DNA from 3 places in the Mesorhizobium sp. BR115XR7A genome. Region 2 is predicted to be linked to each of the others. Evidence: riboswitches for the same ligand, from Rfam matches in the RefSeq annotation. Region 2 holds a riboswitch; each other region holds the start of a gene.
What was found. Region 2 has a riboswitch for cobalamin ahead of LB557_RS21545 (DUF1636 family protein). Riboswitches for the same ligand answer to the same signal wherever they lie in the genome.
Positions count from the first base shown of each region.

Region 1 (7,311 bases), on a different contig from region 2:
TTCTCGATGAAGATCGGTGGGGAAAGCAAGGCCGAGATCGACAAAAGGGTGCGGCAAGCCGCCGAGATCCTGCAGCTGACCAAATATCTCGACCGTCTGCCCAAGGCGATGTCGGGCGGCCAGCGGCAGCGCGTCGCCATCGGCCGCGCCATCGTGCGCAATCCGAAGGTGTTCCTGTTCGACGAACCGCTGTCGAACCTTGACGCCGCATTGCGCGTTGCGACGCGCATCGAGATCGCCAAGCTCAAGGAATCGATGCCCAACACGACCATGATCTACGTCACGCACGACCAGGTCGAGGCGATGACGCTGGCCGACCGCATCGTCGTGCTGAAGGACGGGCACATCGAGCAGGTCGGCACGCCCATGGAACTCTACAAGAACCCCGGCAACCTCTTCGTCGCCCAGTTCATCGGCTCGCCGGCCATGAACATCCTGCCGGCGACGGTCGACAAGACGGGCAATCCGACCATCGTCAGCCATGTCGGCGGCCGCAAGGCGACGGTGCCGATCGCGACACCTGCTTCGGCAAAGGGAGCGGCGGTCAGCTTCGGCGTACGGCCGGAAGATCTCGCGATCGCCAGCGGTGCGGATTATCTGTTCGAGGGGACCGTCGATTATCTCGAACAGCTTGGCGAGGTCCAGCTGGTCTATGTCGATATCGGCCGGGCCGACCTGCCGCTGGTGACCAAGCTGCCGGGCAATGTCGAGGTCAAGCGCGGCTCGACGCTGCGGCTGGCCGCCAATGCCGGCGATCTCCATATCTTCGATGCGGATGGTCGCTCCTTTGCCCTCCACGAAGCGGAAGCAAAGGCGGCCTGAAGACGGCCGTCCGGTAATGAAAGAACAAGAGCGGCGGGCCTGGCCCGCCGCTCTTGTTGTCTGCACAGGCTGGTTAGTTGTTGCCGAAGAGATTGCGATCGGCACCCTGATGGGCCGGCTTCTGCACGTCGCCGGACGAGTTGAGCAGCTTGTAGACAGGCGAATCGCTGTTGCGGATCGCACCTGTATGGGACGTATCGACATTGACAGTCGACGAAGCAGTGGGCTGGTTGACGCCGTTGGAGCCATAATTGTCGCTGCCGGCGAAGGCGCTGCCGGAGACGGCCAGAACGGCGGCGGCGGCAATGAGGATCTTGTTCATTTTAGGTACTCCTGAATTTTGGAAGTCCCGCGGACCGGCGGGCCAGAGCCCACCGGCCGTGGGATGGCCATTAGTGGCCGAAGAGGTTGCGGTCGCTGCCCTGCTGGACAGGCGCCGAGGTGGCCGGAGCCGACTTGCCGATCGACGCGGTATTCGAATTGTCGGTCGAAGCGGCAGCAGCCTGATTGGCGCCGTTGGAGCCATAGTTGTCGCTGCCGGCGAAAGCGCTGCCAGAAAGGGCCAGAACGGCGGCGGCAGCAATAAGGATCTTGTTCATGTTAGGTACTCCTGAATTTTGGAAGTCCGGCTGCCGGCGGGCCAGAGCCCACCGGCCGTGGGATGGCCGTTAATGGCCGAAGAGGTTGCGGTCGCTGCCCCGCTGGACAGGCGCCGAGGTGGCCGGAGCCGACTTGCCGATCGACGCGGTGTTCGAATTGTCGGTCGAAGCGGCAGCAGCCTGGTTGGCGCCGTTGGAGCCATAGTTGTCGCTGCCGGCGAAAGCGCTGCCGGAGAGAGCCAGAACGGCAGCGGCAGCAATGAGGATCTTGTTCATTTTAATACTCCTGAATTTGTAGGGTCCACCAGCGCGGCAGGGTCACCCGCCGCGTGCCGGGGATGGCTATTAATTGTTGCCGAAGAGGTTGTGGTCGGCGCCCGTCACAGGCGTCTGGGCAGCCGGCTCCGACTTCTTGGTCGAAGCGGTGTAGGAGCTGTCGACAGTAGCCGTGGGGGTCGCGGCGTTCGAACCATAATGGTCGCTGCTAGCGAAGGCGCTGCCGGAAATAGCCAGAAGGGCGGCGGCAGTGAGAATGATCTTTTTCATTTTTGTACTCCAGTATTTTTCCCGTCCGTCTAGCGGCGTGTCTTGGGATTAAATCGCGTCGTTCGGACAGCCCCGATGTGGGAGAGCCCCCTTGCCGTTTCCAATCACGAAGTTGTTCAGCGTGGACCATGACTCCACCACTTGAAATTGTACCAACGCCTTCTACATGTCTCATTTTTCCATTTGATATCAAATAGTTGTCTAAGATCACGACCCGATCACCAACTGTGTCGGAAGGCTGGGCGTTCACACCGTCCTGCACGCACCGTCAACAGAAACGAACCGTTCGGTTCGATTTTAGACTCTGCTAATAGTCACTTTTCGAAACCATTAACCCTTTTCCGGCCCGGCTGAGGGTCGAAAACGGTGCCCGCGCGCCTGGCGAGAAAAGGCGATTCCCCCGCTGCAACCGCGCCGGGACGATCCCGCGTATGTGTCGCGCCGCATGGATGCGATGTCGCTTTCGTGCCGATGTCGCAAACCCTGTCGTGATTAGATCGAGCGATCTCAGGTGCCGCTGCGTGACGACGGAGCGGAGAATTGGGAAGCCGGTCAGATTCCGGCGCTGCCCCCGCAACGGTGGTGGAGTTCAAGTCGCAACGGGAGACCACTGGGCGAAAGCTTGGGAAGGTGTCGCGATGGTCCGCCAGGACAACTCCAGAGCCCGGAAACCAGCCCGAGATCGCTAGAACTCGACTGATCGCGGTGGGCGGTCAAGGGGCGGATGGTGTTGTCCGGCTTTCGCCGGCTTGCGCCCAGTCCTTCCTCCATCACCACCAGTTCAGTCCTTGAAAATGAGGACAGGACATGGACGCGCGCAACGACATGCTGAGGCTTTTAAACGGCCGCAGACAGGGCCTTTCGCTGGAACAGCCCTTCTATACCGACCCGGACTACTTCAAGTTTGACATGGAACTGATCTGGTATCGCGACTGGCTGTTCATCGGCCATGATTGCGAGTTGCCCAAGCCGGGCAGCTTCATCACCGTGCAGATCGGCGATTATCCGGTCGTGCTGGTGCGCGATCAGCAGGGCAAGATCAACGCTTTCCACAATTCCTGCCGCCATCGCGGCAGCCGCGTCTGCAACACCGAGAAGGGCATGGCCGCCAAACTGGTGTGTCCCTATCACCAGTGGACCTACGAACTCGACGGCCGGCTGCTGTTCGCCCGCCAGATGGCCGATGGGTTCGACAAGAGCCAGTTCGGGCTCAAACCGGTCGCCTGCGAAAGCGTCGCCGGCTATGTCTTCATCTGCCTGGCCAAGGAGCCCGCCGACTTCGCGCCGATGCGGGCGATGATCGAGCCCTATCTCCTGCCGCACCGGCTGAGCGAGGCCAAGATCGCCTTCGAGAGCACGATCATCGAGAAGGGCAACTGGAAGCTGGTCTGGGAAAACAACCGCGAATGCTACCATTGCGCGGGCAATCATCCTGAGCTGTGCAAGACCTTCCCGGAAGCGCCGACCGTGACCGGCGTGCAAGGCGCCGACAGCGATCCGGAGATGCTGGCCCACTGGGCGAGGTGCGAAGCTGTTGGCCTGCCCAGCAAGTTTCGCATCGACCCGGCTGGACAATACCGCGCCACCCGCGCGCCGCTGCTGCGCGATGCCCAGAGCTACACGATGACCGGCAAGCGGGCGGTGAAGAAGAACCTGTCCGACAGCGTCTCGGCCGACCGGATCGGCACGCTGATGCACTATCACTACCCGACAACCTGGAACCATATCCTCGTGGATCATGCGGTGACGTTCCGCGTGCTGCCGGTCAGCGCCACGGAAACAGCGGTTACGACCAAATGGCTGGTCCACAAGGATGCCGTGGAAGGCGTCGACTACGATCTCGCCGAACTCACCCATGTCTGGACCGAGACCAACGACCAGGACCGCCGCATCGTCGAGGAAAACGCCTTCGGCATCCTGTCGCCGGCCTACGAGCCCGGTCCCTATTCGGAGCTGCACGAGGGCGGCGTCATCCAGTTCGTTGACTGGTACGCGCGCTTTATCGGCCCACGGCTTTCCGAAGACGGCCGGCCTGCTCTGCGCAGTGTCGCCTAGCGCATGTCGGCCAAAACTGTGCAGCGGCTTTGGGATCACGACACGCCCAAAATGAAAGGTATGCAGGGATGAACGCCATGACTGATCTTGGCCTCTATCGCCACCTCGACCAGATGGCGCCGTGGAACGACAGGCTGCAGGTGCTGGAAGTAACCGGCGTCAGCGACGAGGCGCCCGACGTCAAGACCTTCACCTTCCGCTCCGACAACCAGACCTGGTTCCGCTACAAGCCGGGCCAGTTCGTGACGCTGGAATTGCCGACACCGGACGGCCCGCTGATGCGCACCTACACGCTGTCATCATCGCCGTCACGGCCATTCTCGATCGCGGTGACGGTGAAGGCGCAGGCGGGCAGCGTCGGCACACGCTGGATGTTCGATCACCTGACGCCCGGCTCGCACGTCAAGGCCTATGGACCGGGCGGCGACTTTTCGCTGCACAGCCACCCGGCGGCGAAATACCTGTTCATCTCGGCCGGTTCGGGCGTGACGCCGATGATGTCGATGCTGCGCTGGCTGAACGACTGCGCGCCGTGGACCGATGTCGGCTTCGTCAATTGCGCACGGCGTCCGGAAGAGATCATCTTTCGCAAGGAACTCGAACTGCTCGGCGGCCATATGCCGGGGCTGTCGCTCGGCTTCATGATCGAGGAGCGGTCGAGCCGCGAGGGCTGGTACGGCCATATGGGCCGCATCGACGCCATCCGACTGCCGCTCCTGGCGCCCGATTTCCGCGAACGCGAAATCTTCTGCTGCGGCCCCGACCCTTTCATGCGCGCCGTGCGCGGCATGCTGGAGGCCGCCGGTTTCGACATGGCAAAATACCATCAGGAGAGCTTTGCCGCGCCGGCGGCGGAGGAAATCCCGGCGCCGTTTGCCTCGCCGGCTGAAGACGGCGCGGCGATTTGCGTCCAAGCCGCGACGCCGATCCGCTTCGCGCTTTCGGATGTCGACGCCGATTGTGTCGCCGGCCAGACCGTGCTGCAGACGGCGCGCGCCTCGGGTGTGCGAATACCGGCCGCCTGCGAATTCGGCCTGTGCGGAACTTGCAAAGTGAAGAAAGTCTCCGGCAGCGTCGAGATGAGCCACAATGGCGGCATCCTCGATCATGAGATCGATGATGGCTTCATCCTGGCCTGTTGTTCCAAGCCATTGTCGCCGCTTGAAATCGAGGCTTGATCCGCCCGGCTTTCGACTGAACCCGGAAATGGTCCCCGTTGCCGGCAAAGGTTACCTTGCCAAGGAAGACCTGAAAGTTTACAGGCGTTGTTGGTGGAAGCGGTCCTGCTGGCGGGCAGGAAATGCAGGACGGGGCAACAATGACGCATGACTCCCACGCCTATGCGGTAGCGAGCCGGGATATCGTTTTCGAATCTTTCGATGGCGAGGCCGTGGTGCTCAATCTTGCCAATGGCAAATATTTCGGCTTTTCCGATTCCGGCAGCAAGGTATGGCAGGCGCTTTCATCCGGCGCGGACGCCCAGGCTCTGGTCGGGCTGAGCGCCGGCGGCTCGACAATAGGCCAGGCCGAACTCGAACGCTTCATATCGCAATTGCTCGAATTGGGTTTGCTGGTGCGCTTGGACGCGGCGGCGCAGCCTTTGCCGGGCGATTTGCCTGCCGAGCTTGCCGCCACGAACGAGCCGCTCAATGTGAGCATTCACGACGACCTCGCCGACCTGATCGTCGTTGATCCCATCCACGAGGTCGAGGAACCTCTCGGCTGGCCGGCGGTCAAGCAGGCTTCCTGACGGGGCGGCCGCAGCGTGATGGAAGGCGATTGATGCCGCGCGTCACGCTCGAAACCTTGCCGGATTACGCCAGGTATCTCATCGCCGCCGCTGAAGGCGCGGCCGCGTGCTATCCGACCATGCGAAAGGTTCGCCTGCCCTGGCTTGAACTGACCGTGCATCTCGGTCACGGCGTGCTTGCCGATGCATTGGGCCATGCTTTTGTCGAGCCCGGGCATGACCAGCCGGCACCGTCCACGGGTCGCATCTTCATCGCGCATCCCGGCATTGACGGCATCCCGGAGCCGGCGCACTGGGGCGATGCCCATTTCACCGAGCACGGTTTTGCCAAACGGCTCGCCGAAGCCGGTTTGCGCGGGCACCATTTCCACGACCTGGATTTCTGGCAGGTCTACGATCCGCACCGCCGCGTCGGCGTGCAGCTGATGGCCTCGGCCGATGCCTTTCCGCCCTGGGAGCCGGGAGCACCGCTGCGCGCCTTCCTGCACTGGGAATATGCCGCGCGCGGCATGCGGCTGACGCATGCCGGCACGCTTGGCATCGACGGCAACGGTATTCTGCTTGCCGGCTCGGGCGGGGCCGGGAAATCGGGGACCGTCGCCGCCGGCCTGCTTAACGGGCTCGACAGTGTCGGCGACGACTATGTGCTGATCGATCTCACCGACGGCGTGACCGCGCGCCCCCTTTTTTCGACGTTGAAGCAGGACACGGAAGGTTTCGCCCGGCTGGGCCTGCGGCAGCGGCTAACGGCGCAAGGCCCGCTGAACTGGCAAGGCAAGCACACGTTCCATATTCATGATATCGCGCCTCGGCCGGTGCCCGCCATGCTGGACATCGTCGCGCTGGTGGTGCCACATATCAGCGGAGGCGGAGCAAGTTCGATTATGCCGGTGTCGCGCAGGGATGCCATGATTGCCTTGGCGCCGTCCGGCATCGCCCAGATGCCGGGCGAGCGCGAAAGCGGCTTTCGCTTCTTCAGCGAATTGACGCGCCACCTGCCGTGCTTCCGTTTGTCCCTCGGCATCGACCCGGCAGAGATCGCCCGCACGATCGAGGATTTCCTGACACGAGGCGCCCGGTGAAGCTCAGCGTGATCATGCCTGTGTACAATCGCGAGCGCTATGTCGTCTCGGCGCTGCGCTCGCTCGTGCGGCAGCAAGATGCCGCCGATCTCGACATCATCGTGATCGACGACGGCTCGACCGACGGGTCGCCGGAGGCCGTGCGTTCGATGATGGCCGAGAACCCCTGCATTCGTCTTTTCCGGCAAGAGAACATGGGCGTGACCCGGGCTCGCAACGCTGGTCTCAGACTGCTCACGCCGGAAACGGAGCTCGTGTCGTTCCTCGATTCGGATGATGTCTCGCCTGCGGGACGATTCAAGGCCGATATCGCATGCTTTGACGCCGACCCCGCTCTGGAGCTTACCTATTCCCTGATGATGATGGTCGAACACATCGACGATGATCTGCTGGAACCCTGCCCCGGCAGCCATTTCATGACCGTGCGGGGAATTCATCTGTCGTCAGGCATTTTCTC
Region 1 is NZ_JAIUHW010000006.1:249,859-257,169, reverse strand. Features, by position in the region: gene LB557_RS15380 (ABC transporter ATP-binding protein) at 1-822, shown strand, start outside; gene LB557_RS15375 (DUF680 domain-containing protein) at 896-1,144, opposite strand; gene LB557_RS15370 (DUF680 domain-containing protein) at 1,215-1,421, opposite strand; gene LB557_RS15365 (DUF680 domain-containing protein) at 1,491-1,697, opposite strand; gene LB557_RS15360 (DUF680 domain-containing protein) at 1,767-1,967, opposite strand; cobalamin riboswitch at 2,460-2,662, shown strand; gene LB557_RS15355 (aromatic ring-hydroxylating oxygenase subunit alpha) at 2,775-4,022, shown strand; gene LB557_RS15350 (hybrid-cluster NAD(P)-dependent oxidoreductase) at 4,100-5,200, shown strand; gene LB557_RS15345 (PqqD family peptide modification chaperone) at 5,341-5,772, shown strand; gene LB557_RS15340 (serine kinase) at 5,805-6,854, shown strand; gene LB557_RS15335 (glycosyltransferase family 2 protein) at 6,851-7,311, shown strand, end outside.
Region 1: another riboswitch for cobalamin. It lies ahead of LB557_RS15355 (aromatic ring-hydroxylating oxygenase subunit alpha); the one in region 2 lies ahead of LB557_RS21545 (DUF1636 family protein).

Region 2 (7,311 bases):
AAGCCCCACAGCGGCGGCGTCAGCGCGCCGACGTCCATGGCTTGCGTCGTCACATTGAGGATGTGCGACATGATACGGCCGATTTCGCAATAGAGCACGCGGATCAGCTGGCCGCGCCTCGGCACCTCGATGCCGAGCAGGCGCTCGGCGGCCAGCGCGAAGGCGTGCTCCTGGTTCATCGGCGCGCAATAATCGAGCCGGTCGAGATAAGGCAGCGCCTGCAGATAGGTTTTTGCCTCGATCAGCTTCTCCGTACCGCGATGCAAGAGCCCGATATGCGGATCGACGCGGTCGACGACTTCGCCGTCCAACTCCAGCACGAGGCGCAAAACGCCGTGCGCCGCAGGGTGCTGCGGGCCGAAATTGATGTTAAAGTTGCGGACGGAGGTTTCAGCCATTACTGCTTTGCCTTCTCATCCCCTGGCAGCACGTAATCCGTGCCTTCCCATGGGGACAGAAAATCGAAATTGCGGAATTCCTGCTTCAGTTCCACCGGCTCGTAGATGACGCGCTTGGCTTCGTCGTCGTAACGCACTTCGACGAAACCGGTCAGCGGGAAATCCTTGCGCAGCGGATGGCCTTCGAAACCGTAGTCCGTCAGCAGGCGGCGCAGGTCCGGGTGGCCCGAGAACAGCACGCCATAGAGATCGTAGGTTTCGCGCTCGAACCAGTCGGCGCCAGGATAGACGCCGGTGATCGAAGGCACCATCGTTTCCTCGTCGACCTGCACCTTGATGCGAATGCGCACATTCTGCTTCGGCGAAAGCAGGTGATAGACGACATCGAAGCGCTTGGCCCGCGACGGGTAGTCGGCACCGCAGACATCGATGATCGAGATGAACTGGCAGCGCGCATCGTCGCGCAGGAAGGTCATCACCTCGATCAGGTTTTGAGGCTCGACGTGAACGGTGAGCTCGCCATAGGCGAATACCGCATCGCCGAAGCGGCCAGGCAGCTTCTCGCCGAGATAGGTCGACAGTTCGCTTAAGGAGGCGGCCATGGATTTACCGTTCGATCGTGCCGGTGCGGCGGATCTTCTTCTGCAGCAGAAGAATGCCATAGAGCAGGGCTTCGGCGCTCGGCGGGCAGCCGGGCACATAGATGTCGACCGGCACGACGCGGTCGCAGCCGCGTACCACCGAATAGGAATAGTGATAGTAGCCGCCGCCATTGGCGCACGAGCCCATCGAGATGACGTAGCGCGGCTCCGGCATCTGGTCGTAGACCTTGCGTAGCGCCGGCGCCATCTTGTTGGTCAGCGTGCCGGCGACGATCATGATGTCGGACTGGCGCGGAGACGCGCGCGGCGCGACACCGAACCGCTCCGAATCGTAGCGCGGCATCGAGGTGTGGATCATCTCGACCGCGCAGCAAGCCAGACCGAAGGTCATGAACATCAGCGAGCCGCTGCGCGCCCAGGTGATCAGCGCCTCGGTCGAGGTGACCAGAAAACCCTTGTCGGCAAGCTCATTGTTGATTTCGAGGAAGAAGGGATCGTCCTCCCCTACCGGCCTGCCGGTGTTGGGGTCGATAATACCTTTGGGCTTCGGCGCGACGAGGGTGCCTGAACTGTCGTTCAATCCCATTCCAGCGCTCCTTTTTTCCATTCATAGGCAAAGCCGATGGTCAGCACTGCCAAAAACACCATCATTGACCAGAAACCGAGCATGCCGATCTTCGAGAAGGACACTGCCCAGGGGAAGAGGAAGGCAACTTCCAGGTCGAATATAATGAACAGGATCGACACCAGGTAGAAGCGGATGTCGAATTTCATGCGGGCATCGTCGAACGAGTTGAAACCGCACTCGTAGGCGGAAAGCTTTTCGGGATCGGGGTTGCGATACGCCACCAGGAACGGAGCCGCCAGCAGCGCCAGGCCGACGACCAGTGCCACGCCGATAAACAGGACGATGGGCAGGTACGAACTGAGAAGTGCGTTCATGCAGCGGCTTTCCGTTGGCGCCAATCCATTTTGACTACAGCACCGAACCTTAATGCGGAAGCGTGACAGATTAACCGCTGAACCGTTTTAAGGGGCCTATGCTGCAACGCGGCGAGGGTTAGCGCAGCACTTCCAGCGAAGCAAGTCAAACCTTGTTCAAAACACCGAGCTGGACGGCATTCCGGGAGAAACTGGTCCCATCCGCTCCTGTTTGATTTCCTTCGCTTTTAACTCCACTTTTCTCTCCTGACAGGGTTGCCGCCAAAACCCTGCTAGCATGGACGGGAATCACGCCGGGCAATGACGCCAGACAGGTCCATCAGGGACGCATACGCATGAAGGAAAAGATCTCGCTTGCCGCCGCCCGGCGCATCGCCCTCGCCGCCCAGGGATTTCTCGATCCCCGCCCCGCCGGCACGCCGGACCGCCGCCATTTCGCCCGCGTTCTGTCCCGCACCGGCCTGTTGCAGATCGATTCCGTCAGTGCGGTGGTGCGCGCTCATTACATGCCGCTCTATTCGCGTCTCGGCCCCTATCCCCTCGCTTTGCTCGACAACGCCGCCGTAACGCGCAAGCGCACCGTCTTCGAATATTGGGCGCATGAAGCCTCGTTCCTGCCGGTCGAGACCTACCCACTGATGCGCTGGCGCATGCAGCGCGCTGAGCAAGGCGATGAAATGTATCTGGGGCTGGCCAAATGGGGCCGCGAGCACGCCGCCTATATAGAAGAGATCTACCGCGAGGTCGTCGCGCGCGGGCCGATCGCCGCTTCGGCGCTCGAAGGCCAGAAAGGCTCCGGTGGCTGGTGGGGTTGGAGCCATGCCAAGCACGCCTTCGAATGGCTGTTCTGGGCCGGGCGCATCACCACCGCGCACCGGCGCGGCTTCGAGCGCTTTTACGACCTGCCGGAGCGCGTGCTGCCGCAGGCGATCCTCGATCTGCCGGTACCGACGCCTGAGGACGCGCACCGCGAATTGCTGCGCATTTCCGCCCGTGCCCATGGCGTGGCGACATCAGGCGACCTGCGCGATTATTTTCGACTCTCGCCGGCCGACATGAAAGGCCGGCTGGAGGAACTGGTCGAGCTCGGCGACTTGCTGCCGGTCCGTGTCGAGGGCTGGGACAAGCCGGCTTACCTTCACAAGGGCGCCCGTATCCCGCGCAAGATCGAGGCCCGCGCTCTGCTGGCGCCGTTCGATCCGGTCGTCTTCGAGCGTTCGCGCTCGGAGCGGCTGTTCGACTTCCATTACCGCATCGAAATCTACACGCCGGCCGACAAGCGCCAATACGGCTACTATGTCCTGCCTTTCCTGCTCGGCGACAGGATCGTGGCGCGCGTCGACCTCAAGGCTGACCGGCCGGCCAGTGTCCTGCGCGTCCATGCCGCCTACGCCGAGCCCGGCGCACCGCCCGAAACCGCAGCCCAGCTCTTCGAGGAATTGAAGCAGATGCAGGGCTGGCTTGGCCTCGAGCGCATGGAAATAACACCTGCCGGCGACCTCGGCCCGGCGCTGTCCGACATCGCGGTGTCGTAAGCTCGCGTTGACACCGCTGCCCGCAAGAGCCTAAATCCCATCCAGACGGTCTCCTCTCGGCAAAGGGAGGAGCCAAGAGGGAATGCGGTGCGGGATTGAAGATCCCAAATCCGCGGCTGTCCCCGCAACTGTGAGCGAAGAGCCAAGGCCGAAAGCCACTGGGATTGTCCCGGGAAGGCGGCTACCCAAGGCGATGACCCGCGAGCCAGGAGACCTGCCGTCTGGAATGCAAGAATCCGATCGCCTGGCGGGTTTTCCGGGCAAGGAGCCTGATGTGGATCGCGACAGCAGTTTTTCGGCTGAAACAACCGACATTTCGTCCGGCGGGGATCATCCCCTGGCCGGCATCACGGTCATCGTCTGCGCTTCCTGTCGCGACGAGACCGGCTCCGATGCCCATCCCCGGGCCGGCGAACTTTTGGCCGAAGATACGCGCCAAGCCGCCTCGGGCGAGAAGATTCGCATCCGCACGGTCGAATGCCTCGGCAATTGCAAGCGCCGGCTGAGCGCCGCGGTCCTGCGCGACGGCTGCTGGAGCTATGTGTTCGGCGATCTAACCACGACCAGCGGCGCCGATCTCGTCACCGGCGCGAAACTCTTCGCCACCTCGAACGACGGCCTCATTCCCTGGCGAGGCAGACCCGATAGCCTCAAGCGCGGCCTCGTTGCCCGCATCCCTCCCCTCGACATGCTGAAAGATTGATCATGACAACATCTCTGTCCCGCGTTCCCTGCACCGTCGTCACCGGCTTCCTCGGCGCCGGCAAGACGACGCTGGTCCGCCATCTCCTGGAAAACGCCGGCGGCAAGCGGATCGCCATCATCGTCAACGAGTTCGGCGACATCGGCATCGACGGCGAGATCCTCAAGGGATGCGGCATCGACACCTGCCCAGAGGAAAACATCGTCGAACTGGCCAATGGCTGCATCTGCTGCACCGTGGCCGACGATTTTGTGCCGGCGCTCGACAAGATCCTGTCGCTGACGCCGAAGGTCGACCATATCCTGATCGAAACCTCGGGCCTCGCTCTGCCCAAACCGCTGGTCCAGGCTTTCCAGTGGCCGACGGTGAAGAGCCGCGTAACGGTCGATGGCGTCATCGCCGTGGTCGACGGTCCCGCACTGGCGGAAGGCCGCGTCGCCAATGACATGGACGCCCTGCAGGCGCAGCGCGCGCAGGACCAGAGCCTCGACCATGACGATCCGGTCGAGGAAGTGTTCGAGGACCAGATCGCCTGCGCCGACCTAATCATCCTGTCGAAGAGCGACCTGATGGACGCCGCCGGCTCGGCTCGCGCCAAGGCCATCGTCAACGAACACTCCGCCCGCGCCGTGAAGATCGTGCCGACGTCTCATGGCAAGGTCGATCCCTCGGTGCTGCTCGGGCTCGGTCTCGCCGTCGAGGACGACATCGAGAACCGCAAGTCCCACCATGACGGCGCATTCGATCACGAGCATGACGACTTCGACACGTTCATCGTCGACATTCCCTCGATCGCCAATCCCGACGAGCTGGCAAAGCGCGTCGCCGCGGCCGCCGAACAGGAAAACGTGCTGCGCGTGAAAGGCTTCGTCGAGGTCGGCGGCAAACCTATGCGGCTCCTGCTGCAAGCCGTCGGCCCGCGCGTCAATCATTACTATGACCGCGCCTGGACCGCTGGGGACGACCGCCGCTCGCGGCTCGTCGTTATTGGCCTCAAGGGGCTGAACCGCCCGGCGATCGAACGTATCCTCGCCGGCTGATTTTCAGGCCCGGGCCACGATGCACATCCTCACCACGACCTCCGCCTCGCTCGACGACCTCGCCGAGCCTGTCGATCTCAGGCAGACGCCAGCGGATATCGTGGCCCTGTCCTTCACCGACAGCGATCTCGCCGGACTGGCTGCGGCGTGGAAGGCCGATGCCGGTCGCCTGCCCTCTATGCGCTTGGCCGCACTGCGCGACCTGCGCCATCCCATGTCCGTCGACCTCTGGATAGACAGCGTCGCCCGCCACGCCAAAATCATCCTGGTGCGCATCCTCGGCGGCTACGACTGGTGGCGCTATGGCTGCGACCAACTGGCGGTGATTGCCCGCGAACGCGGCATCAAACTGGCGCTGCTTCCCGGCGAAAGCCACGACGAGGATCTTAGGCTGGTCGAAGCCTCGACGCTGCGGCGCGCCGAACTGGACGGCCTGCTCGGCTATTTCCACGAGGGCGGCCCGGCCAATATGGGCGCGCTGGTGCACAGGCTGGCAGGCTTGGCTGGACAGGATGCGCCCGTCGCCAACCCGGTCAGGGTGCCGAAGGCCGGTTACTATCAGGCTGGATTGGGGGTCGCGGAGGAGCCGGCCGGTTCCAATAGCGGCACTCCCATTATCCCGATTCTCTTCTACCGATCGATGCTGCTTGCCGCCGATGTCGCCCCGATCGATGCGCTGGCCGAGGCTTTGCGCTCCAGGGGATTGGCACCGGTCCCGATCTTCGTTTCCAGTCTGAAGGATCCGGTGTCGCTGGCGTTCGTCGAAAATGCCATCGCATCGCTGAAACCCGCCGCGATCGTCACCGCGACCGCGTTCGCTTCCGGCGCCGAGCCCGGCGTCGAAACCCTGTTCGACCGCGCCGGCGCGCCCGTCTTCCAGGTCATCGTCGCCACCACGCGCCGTGACATCTGGGAAAACAACCAGCGCGGCCTGGCGCCCGCCGACCTTGCCATGCATGTCGTGCTGCCCGAACTCGACGGCCGCATCCTCGCCGGCGCCATTTCCTTCAAGGCCGAGAGCGATATCGATCCGGCGCTTGGCCATCGTGCGTTGGCGAACCGGCCGGAACTGGATCGGGTGGAGCAAGTGGCGGGTCGAGTCGCGGCTTTCATCCGGCTGCGCGAAACGAAGCGGGAGGAGCGCAAGCTCGCGATCCTCATTCCCGATTATCCCGGTGCCCCCGGCCGCACAGGCTATGCGGTCGGGCTGGACGTGCCGTCCAGCGTGCTGGCCATGCTGCACGACTTGAGCGAACAGGGCTATGCCATTGACGGGATTCCGCAAACGCCGCGTGAATTGCTGGATTTGCTGGAGCGGGGCAGTGATGGGCTGGGGTTGAATGACTATCTCGACTTCTCGAAAGAGTTGCCGACATCGGCGATTGCTGCGGTAAAGGCTGCGTGGGGCAGAGCGGAAAATGAGACAGGTCTTCGCTCGCACACACCTTCGCTATCAGGCAAACACCACTTCCCCTTCCGCGCCGCGCATTTCGGCAATGTCACCGTGGCCCTCGCCCCCGACCGGGGCCGCTCGGCCGATCGCCGCGCCGACTATCACGACCCGACCCTCCCCCCGCGCCATGCCCTGATCGCCTTTGGCCTGTGGCTGCGCAAATCGCTCGGCGTCCACGCTCTCGTCCATGTCGGCGCCCACGGCACGCTGGAATGGCTGCCCGGCAAAACCGTCGCGCTGTCGCAAACCTGCTTTCCCGAGATCGTCACCGGCGCATTACCCGTCATCTATCCGTTCATCGTTTCCAACCCAGGCGAAGCAGCGCAGGCCAAACGGCGCATTGCCGCCGTCACGCTTGGCCATTTGCCGCCGCCGCTGGCAGGCGCCGGGCTGGACGAGGACCAGCACAAGCTCGAGCGGCTGGTCGACGAATACGCCCAGGCCGACGGGCTCGACCGCCGTCGCCGCGACCGGCTCGCCAGGCTGATTGTCGAAACCGCGCAAAAGACCGGCCTTGCCTCGGAAGCCGGCGTCGCCAAGACCGACGCGCCCGACGAAGCGCTGCGCCGCATCGACGCCTGGCTCTGCGACCTCAAGGATTTCGCCATCAAGGATGGGCTGCACATCTACGGCCGCGT
Region 2 is NZ_JAIUHW010000010.1:114,112-121,422, forward strand. Features, by position in the region: gene LB557_RS21520 (NADH-quinone oxidoreductase subunit D) at 1-398, opposite strand, end outside; gene LB557_RS21525 (NADH-quinone oxidoreductase subunit C) at 398-1,000, opposite strand; gene LB557_RS21530 (NuoB/complex I 20 kDa subunit family protein) at 1,005-1,586, opposite strand; gene LB557_RS21535 (NADH-quinone oxidoreductase subunit A) at 1,577-1,942, opposite strand; gene LB557_RS21540 (winged helix-turn-helix domain-containing protein) at 2,278-3,477, shown strand; cobalamin riboswitch at 3,507-3,714, shown strand; gene LB557_RS21545 (DUF1636 family protein) at 3,752-4,180, shown strand; gene cobW (cobalamin biosynthesis protein CobW) at 4,183-5,220, shown strand; gene cobN (cobaltochelatase subunit CobN) at 5,240-7,311, shown strand, end outside.

Region 3 (7,311 bases), on a different contig from region 2:
ATCGACATCGGCGCGCCGCGCAATTCCTGCGGCGTGCGTTCGGAGTGGACGATGCCGCGACCGGCCGTCATCAGGTTCACGTCGCCGGGTTGAATGACCATTTCGGTGCCGAGCGAATCGCGGTGCCTGATCTTGCCGTCGAACAGATAGGTCACGGTCGACAGGCCGATATGCGGGTGGGGACGGACATCGAGCGCCTGGCCGGCACGCATGATCGCGGGGCCCATTCGATCGAAGAAGATGAACGGCCCGACCAGGCGCCGCTTGGCTGTCGGCAAGGCGCGACGCACCTCGAAACCGCCAATGTCCTTGGCGTTGGGGATAACCATCAACTCGATCTGGTCGCTGGCGAAGGCATCGCCGGCCTCAGGGTCCTTGCCGGGGAAGAAGCTCATGAACTCTCCTCGTCAGCGGTTAATGGGCGCTTGGGCATATCAGGCGAACCGGATCGCCGCTTTTGCTTTTAATTTGGCCGCCACCTCTTCGCGATTGCGCGGATGCTGGTGGGTTTCGAGGGAATCGAGCAATTCGCGTGCGGATGCCGCGATGGCTTCGACGGCATGATCGAACGCATGCTGGTTCTTGGCAGAAGGCCGCGTTGTGCCGCTCAGCTTGCGGACAAACTGCAGTGCCGCGTCGCGGACTTCGTCGTTGGTTGCCGGCGGATCAAAATTGAACAGGGTCTTGATGTTTCTGCACATCGCTTCCGTAGCTCCTCTTGTCCGTTTCAATCGGGACGAACTGTATCCTCAATGATGATCGTGTCCAAAAACCGGTAGGCTGCTCCGGACCTCAGTCCGCGTCGAGCGGCTCGGTTCCAACCGGCTTGCCGTCGCGCGACAGCCTGATCTTCTCGACCTTGTCCTCGGCGGCCTTCAGCAGCCGGTCGCAATGGACCTTCAGCGCCTCGCCCCGCTCGTAAATCCGGATCGACTGGTCGAGCGGCACGTCGCCACGCTCCAGATCATCGACGATCTTCTCCAGTGCGTCGAGTGCCTGTTCAAAGCTCATCGCCTTGACGTCTTCGTTGATCTCACCGGTCATCATTCATCCTTTCATCAGTCGCCCGACATGGGCGGCGACCGAAAATGCCAATCCCTGCAGATCGTAGCCGCCCTCGAGCAGGCTGACGAGCCGGTTGCCGCCGTGGATTGCGGCGCGCTGCATCAGCTGGCCGGTCGCCCAGTCGAAATCGTCTTCGGTCAGATTGATTTCCGCCAGCGGGTCGCGATGGTGCGCGTCGAAGCCGGCCGAAACGATAATCAGATCCGGCGCGAAATTGTCGAGTGCCGGCAGCACGCGCGACAGGAACGCATCGCGAAACACCTCGCTGCCCGTCCGAGGCGCCAGCGGCGCATTGACGATGTTGCCGGCGCCGGTCTCACTCTTCGCGCCCGTGCCGGGATAAAGCGGCATCTGGTGCGTCGAGCAATAGAGCACCGAGGGATCGTCCCAAAAAATATCCTGGGTGCCGTTGCCGTGATGCACGTCCCAGTCGACGACGGCGACACGCTCGGCGCCATGCTTCCTCTGCGCATGGCGCGCTGCGATTGCCGCCGTGTTGAAGAAGCAGAAGCCCATGGCCGTGGTCTTTTCGGCATGGTGGCCGGGCGGGCGGGCGGCGACGAAGACGTTGTCGGCGCGGCCCGCAAAGACGTCGTCGACGGCGGCATTGGCGGCACCGATCGCCGTAATCACCGCCTGCCAGCTTTTCGGGCTGGCGGTGGTGTCGGCGTCGATGCGGGCAATGCCTTCGTCGGGGATGGCGGCGCGGACACGCGCGACGAAATCGGCGGGATGCGCGTAGAGGATGGTCGCCTCGTCGCCTTGCGGTGCCTCGACGCGGTCAAGCGCGGCAAAAGCTTCGTCGTCGAGCACGCGCTCGATGGCGCGCAGGCGGTCGGGCCGCTCAGGGTGACCGGGCGGGGTGATGTGTTCGAGAAAGATCGGGTGCGTGTAGAGACGGGTGGCCATGCCCTCTATCTAGTGCCCCGGCGCCGTGATGGCCATGCGTCGCGGCTTGATCGCTGGGGAAAATCGAACCTGCGTCCATTGATGTCGCTGCGGGCATTGGCGTCGCCGGCCCTTCGGAGTAAGACTGCCGCTACTGCCTGGTGCCTGCCGGTCTGTTTGTTTTAGCCGCATTCTGCGACGCCAAGTGATTCCACTTGGCTGCAAATGCCCTGGCGGGAGAATCGGGAACACGGTTGAACTCCGTGGCGTGCCCAACGCTGTGAGGGGGACCGCGCCGGTAAATGCCACTGTCGATGACGGGAAGGCACCGGACGCGGGTTGATCCCGAGCCAGAAGACCGGCCTGGCAGGCATCGTCATCCGCATGGTCAGGCGGATGACATCGGTTGCAATCGCAAGGGGACAAGCGATGCCGGAAGCTATGACCACTCCAATGGGCGATGGATTTGACCAGATTGCGCGCGACGCTGTTTACCGCGCCATCTTCACGCGGCGCGACGTCCGCAGCCATTTTACATCGGAGGCCATCGACGACGAGGTGCTGGCGCGGCTGCTGCTTGCCGCCCACCACGCGCCATCGGTCGGCTTCATGCAACCCTGGAATTTCATCGTCATTCGCGATGCCGCGCGGCGGGCGGAAGTGCGCGACCTGTTCCTGGCCGCGCGAGAACGGGAACTGCCTGAAATCGAGGCAGAACGGCAGGCGCTCTACCGCAAGCTCAAGCTCGAAGGCATTTGCGAAAGCGCTCTCAACATCTGCATCACCTGCGACCGCGAACGCTCGAAAGGCTCGCCGCTGGGGCGCTGGCACAATCCGGAGATGGATCTCTACAGCACGGTCTGCGCGGTGCAGAATTTCTGGCTGGCGGCACGCGCCGAGGGCGTTGGCGTCGGCTGGGTCAGCATCATCGAGGCGCAAGCGCTGAAAAGCCTGCTGGCTATTCCCGATCAGGTGACACCGATCGCCTATCTCTGCGTCGGCCGCGTTTCCGAATTCGCACCGAAGCCGGATCTCGAAACACACGGCTGGGGCCGGCGGCTGCCGTTGCCCGAGCTTATCATGAGCGAGACTTTTCGCGGACAAGGCGAAGCGCCGCTCAAATCAGCAGTGGCGCGCCTCGGCACCGTCGCCGGTGCGCCGGCGAGGCCGGTTGATCAGCTCGTCGCGCCGGCAGTGCCCCAGCGCGAACCGCCGAAAGTGGAGAGCGCCTTGTCCTTGAGTTCCCTGAACTTCGACGAGGCTTCGGCCAGCCTGGCGTCCCAGGCGGCATCGGGCACCTGACCCTCGATGGTCTTGAAATAGACCTGCATCAGGCAGGCAATGGCGAACGGCTCAATGAAGGCCGCCTTGAAAGCCCAGGCAAAGACGATTGCCAGCACGAAAGCCCAGCCGGCGAGCTGCCCGGGGATGACGTAAAGAATAGCGGCTGCCGGAGCCAGCATCAGCAGGAAAATCACGAACGACACGCCCCACATGATGCCCCCTAGCCAGACGGGATTCTTGACCATGGTCTTGCCGTTCTGGGCGTAGAGCACAACGCCTTGGCGCGCGGTTTCGAACGGCGAGGACGAACTGATGCGGATGTTGTAGCCGAGAATGATCTCGTCGACATAGGTCAGCGACAGGCGAATCACCGTGTTGAGGAACGAAACCAGGCCGCTCAGGCCAGGAATGGGCAGGAAGGCCGCGATGCCGCCGAGCAGGCCGGTGATGGCGCGTATGGCGCCCTTGACCAATTGGTCGACGACGAAAAGGATGTTGGCCTCGGCAAAACGCTCGGTCACGACCTCTTTCGCGTAGGCGATCTGGTTCTGGCCGTTGGGAATATCATGGCCGTCGATCAGATGCACCATGACGGCGATATGGCCCGCCTTAACGACGTAGAGGATGTATTCGCGGATCCAGTAGACGGCGATCGAGACGATGCCGAAACCGACCACGCCGCCCCACATCGCAAAAGACAATGGTCCGTCGGGATCGGTGGAAATATGGCCGACGCCATAGCCGACGGAGGCGCCGGTGCCGGTGGCCACGATGTAGGCCAGGGTGATCCCAAAATAGATGATCATGCGAAAGACAATGAAAGGCCAGGTCCGCATCATGATGGACACCGACCTGCCGATATCGAAATCCCACATGCCCCGAATCTCCCCTCAGAGATGGCTGCGGAGGATGCGCTCAAACCGGCTATTGTCAATTGCAGGCAGTGGCGGGACTGCCATGGTGGTTCATCTTGAAAGCGCTTCCGGCTTTTTCAGCAGGCCTTCGAGCAATTGCTTGAACGCGGCCACCACCATCTTCGATGTCGTTTCGGGATCTTGCGAATTGGCGATGCGCTGCGCGGCCTGGCTGCTCGCCCCATTGATCAGCCGCGCTGCCGACTCCGGGTCGACGCCGGGGACGACCACCCCTTCCCGCTGCAGCGCTGTCAGATGATCGGTCATTGAACCGACGCAGGCATTGGCATTCGACCACAGTGCCGGATCGCCCAGCACAGCCGGACCATCCCGGAACATGATGCGCTGGATTTCCGGCTCCAGTGCCATTTCGATATAGGTGGTGCATTCGTCGACGAAATGCTGCCAGCGGGTCGGCGCCCGCGACGCGACCTCATTCACCCGGGCCGCCATTTCCGCGTCGATTTCGGCGATAACCGCCTCAAGCAGTCCCTTCTTGTCGCCGAAGTGATGATAAAGGGCGCCGCGCGTCAGCCCGGCCGACGCGGTGAAATCATCCATCGACGCTTCGGCATAGCCGATGGTGCCGAAAGCCTGGCGCGCTGCGGCGATCAGCTTGGCGCGTGTCTCGGCGATCATCTCCTTGCGCGGTCGATGCATGCTTCTGGCCTTACTTACATACGCTCCGTACGCCAATTGACATACGCGACGTATGCTCTATTTAACACTTATACGTCTCGTATGTAATTGTCGAATCGCCCCTTGTCGAGGAACAGGATCATGCAAAACCCCTATTCGGAAATCTTTCGCGCTCCCGGAGCCACGGGCTTTGCCGCCGCCGGCTTCATGGCGCGCCTGCCGATCGCCATGGCGCCGATCGGCATCGTGGCGATGCTGTCGCAGACGCGTGGCGAATACTGGCTGGCGGGTGCGGTTTCGGCGACATTCGCCTTGGCCAATGCCTTCCTGGCGCCGCAAATATCGAGGTTGGTCGACCGCCTCGGCCAGACGCGGGTTGTCGTACCCACCACCATCATCTCCGTGCTCGCATTCGCGGCCCTGATCGCATCGGCCAATCAAGACTGGCCGGTATGGACGCTGTTCGCGTCGGCGCTGCTGGCCGCGGCAATGCCAAGCATGCCGGCCATGGTGCGGGCGCGCTGGACCGAGATTTTCCGGGGCCGGTCCGAGATGAACACCGCCTTCGCCTTCGAGTCGGCGGCGGACGAACTGGTCTATATCGCCGGCGCATCGCTATCTGTGGGCCTCAGCGCCGCGCTGTTCCCGGAAGCGGGCGTGCTCGTCAGCACGCTGTTCCTCGCCTTGGGCTCGATAGCCTTCATTCTGCAGCGTTCGACCGAGCCGCAAGTGCGGCCGGTGGACCATGGCTCCAGCGGCTCGGCAATCCGCCTGGGGCCGGTTCAAATCATCACCTTCGCCATGATCTTCATCGGCGCGACCTTCGCGACGACGGAGGTGAGCACGGTGGCGATCACCAAGGAACTCGGCCAGCCGGGCACTGCCAGTCTCGTCATCGGCGTCTATGCGCTGGGCTCCTTCGTGCTCGGCATCATCATCGGCGCGCTCAACCTGAAAGCACCGCTGCAGCGCCAGCTCGCCATCGCGGTTGCCTTGGTCGCGCTCGGCACACTGCTGCCGCTTACCGCCAGCACCGTGCCAGCGCTCGCGCTGACTGTCTTCATCAGTGGCGTGGCGATCTCGCCGACCTTCATCACCGCCTTCGGCCTGATCGAGCGGCATGTCCCGGAAGCGATGCTGACCGAAGGCATCACCTGGGTAACCACCGGGATCGGCATCGGCATGGCGCTGGGCTCCTTCGCCGCCGGCGCCGTGGTGGATGCATTCGGCGCCCAGAACGGATTCTGGGTCTCGGTGACGTCAGGCGCTATCGCGCTGATCACGGTGCTGCTCGGCCAGCGCAGCCTCGCCACCCACGAATGCGAGTTGGAAGGATGCGAGGCGGCAATCCCGGCCGAGTGACAGGCAGGGTTTGTCGAGCTCAGAGGATCTCGGTCTTGGCGATGTGAATGCCAAAACCCTCAAGGCCGACATAGTGGCGTTCGCGCGAGGCGATCAGGTTGATCGAGGAAATGCCGAGGTCCTTCAGGATCTGGGCGCCAAGGCCGATCTCGCGCCATTCGCTCTCGCGCCGGCGCGCCTCTTCATGGTCCTCGCGGTCGCCTGGCGCCGGCCGGTTGCGCTCCTGGTGGGCAACGCCGACCGAGCCTTCCCTGAGATAGACGATGACGCCGCGCCTGCGCTCGCCCATCGCCTTCATGATGCCGTCGAGCCGGTGGCTGGTGCCGAACACGTCGGTTACCACATCCTCCGAATGCAGCCGCACCGGCACCTCCTCGCCGTCGCGGATGTCGCCGAAGACGATGGCGACGTGATGCATTGTGTCCCAGGGCAGCGTGTAGGTGAAGACCTGCGCCTTGCCACCCAGCGTCTCGATGTCGGAGCAAGCGACGCGCTCGACCAGGGTCTCCTTGCGCTGCCGGTAAGCGATGAGGTCGGCAACCGATACCTGCTTGAGGCCATGCTCCTCCGCGAAGGCCGCGACCTGCGGGCCGCGCTTGACGGTGCCGTCGTCGTTGACCAGTTCCGAGATCACGCCGATCGGCGGCAGGCCGGCAAGCTTGCACAAATCGACCGCCGCCTCGGTATGACCCGAGCGCATCAAGACGCCGCCCTCGCGCGCGATGAGCGGGAAGATGTGGCCAGGGCGGACGAAATCGGAGGCGCCGACATTGCCGTTGGCGAGGTTACGCACGGTCAGCGTGCGGTCGTCGGCCGAAATGCCTGTCGTCGTGCCATGCTTGAAGTCGACGCTGACGGTGAAGGCGGTGGTGTGAGCCGAATCATTGTCGGCCACCATCGGCGCGAGGTTCAGCCGCTTAGCCTCCTCGCGCGGCATCGGCGTGCAGACGATGCCCGACGTGTTGCGCACGATGAAGGCCATCTTCTCCGGCGTGCAATGGACGGCCGCGACGATCAGGTCGCCCTCGTTCTCGCGCCCGTCATCGTCCATGACGACGACGATCTCGCCGCGTTCGAAGGCGCGGATGGCTTCGACGATCTTCTTCTGGTCATAAGGCATGGAACGCTCGCTTTGCTCGCAGGGCAGTAGGGGAATAGG
Region 3 is NZ_JAIUHW010000004.1:49,868-57,178, forward strand. Features, by position in the region: gene LB557_RS09715 (pirin family protein) at 1-395, opposite strand, end outside; gene LB557_RS09720 (DUF2277 domain-containing protein) at 435-701, opposite strand; gene LB557_RS09725 (exodeoxyribonuclease VII small subunit) at 793-1,044, opposite strand; gene LB557_RS09730 (histone deacetylase family protein) at 1,048-1,974, opposite strand; cobalamin riboswitch at 2,153-2,335, shown strand; partial or broken gene bluB (5,6-dimethylbenzimidazole synthase) at 2,407-3,012, shown strand; gene LB557_RS09740 (hypothetical protein) at 3,129-4,112, opposite strand; gene LB557_RS09745 (TetR/AcrR family transcriptional regulator) at 4,203-4,811, opposite strand; gene LB557_RS09750 (MFS transporter) at 4,932-6,152, shown strand; gene ribB (3,4-dihydroxy-2-butanone-4-phosphate synthase) at 6,172-7,272, opposite strand.
Region 3: another riboswitch for cobalamin. It lies ahead of bluB (5,6-dimethylbenzimidazole synthase); the one in region 2 lies ahead of LB557_RS21545 (DUF1636 family protein).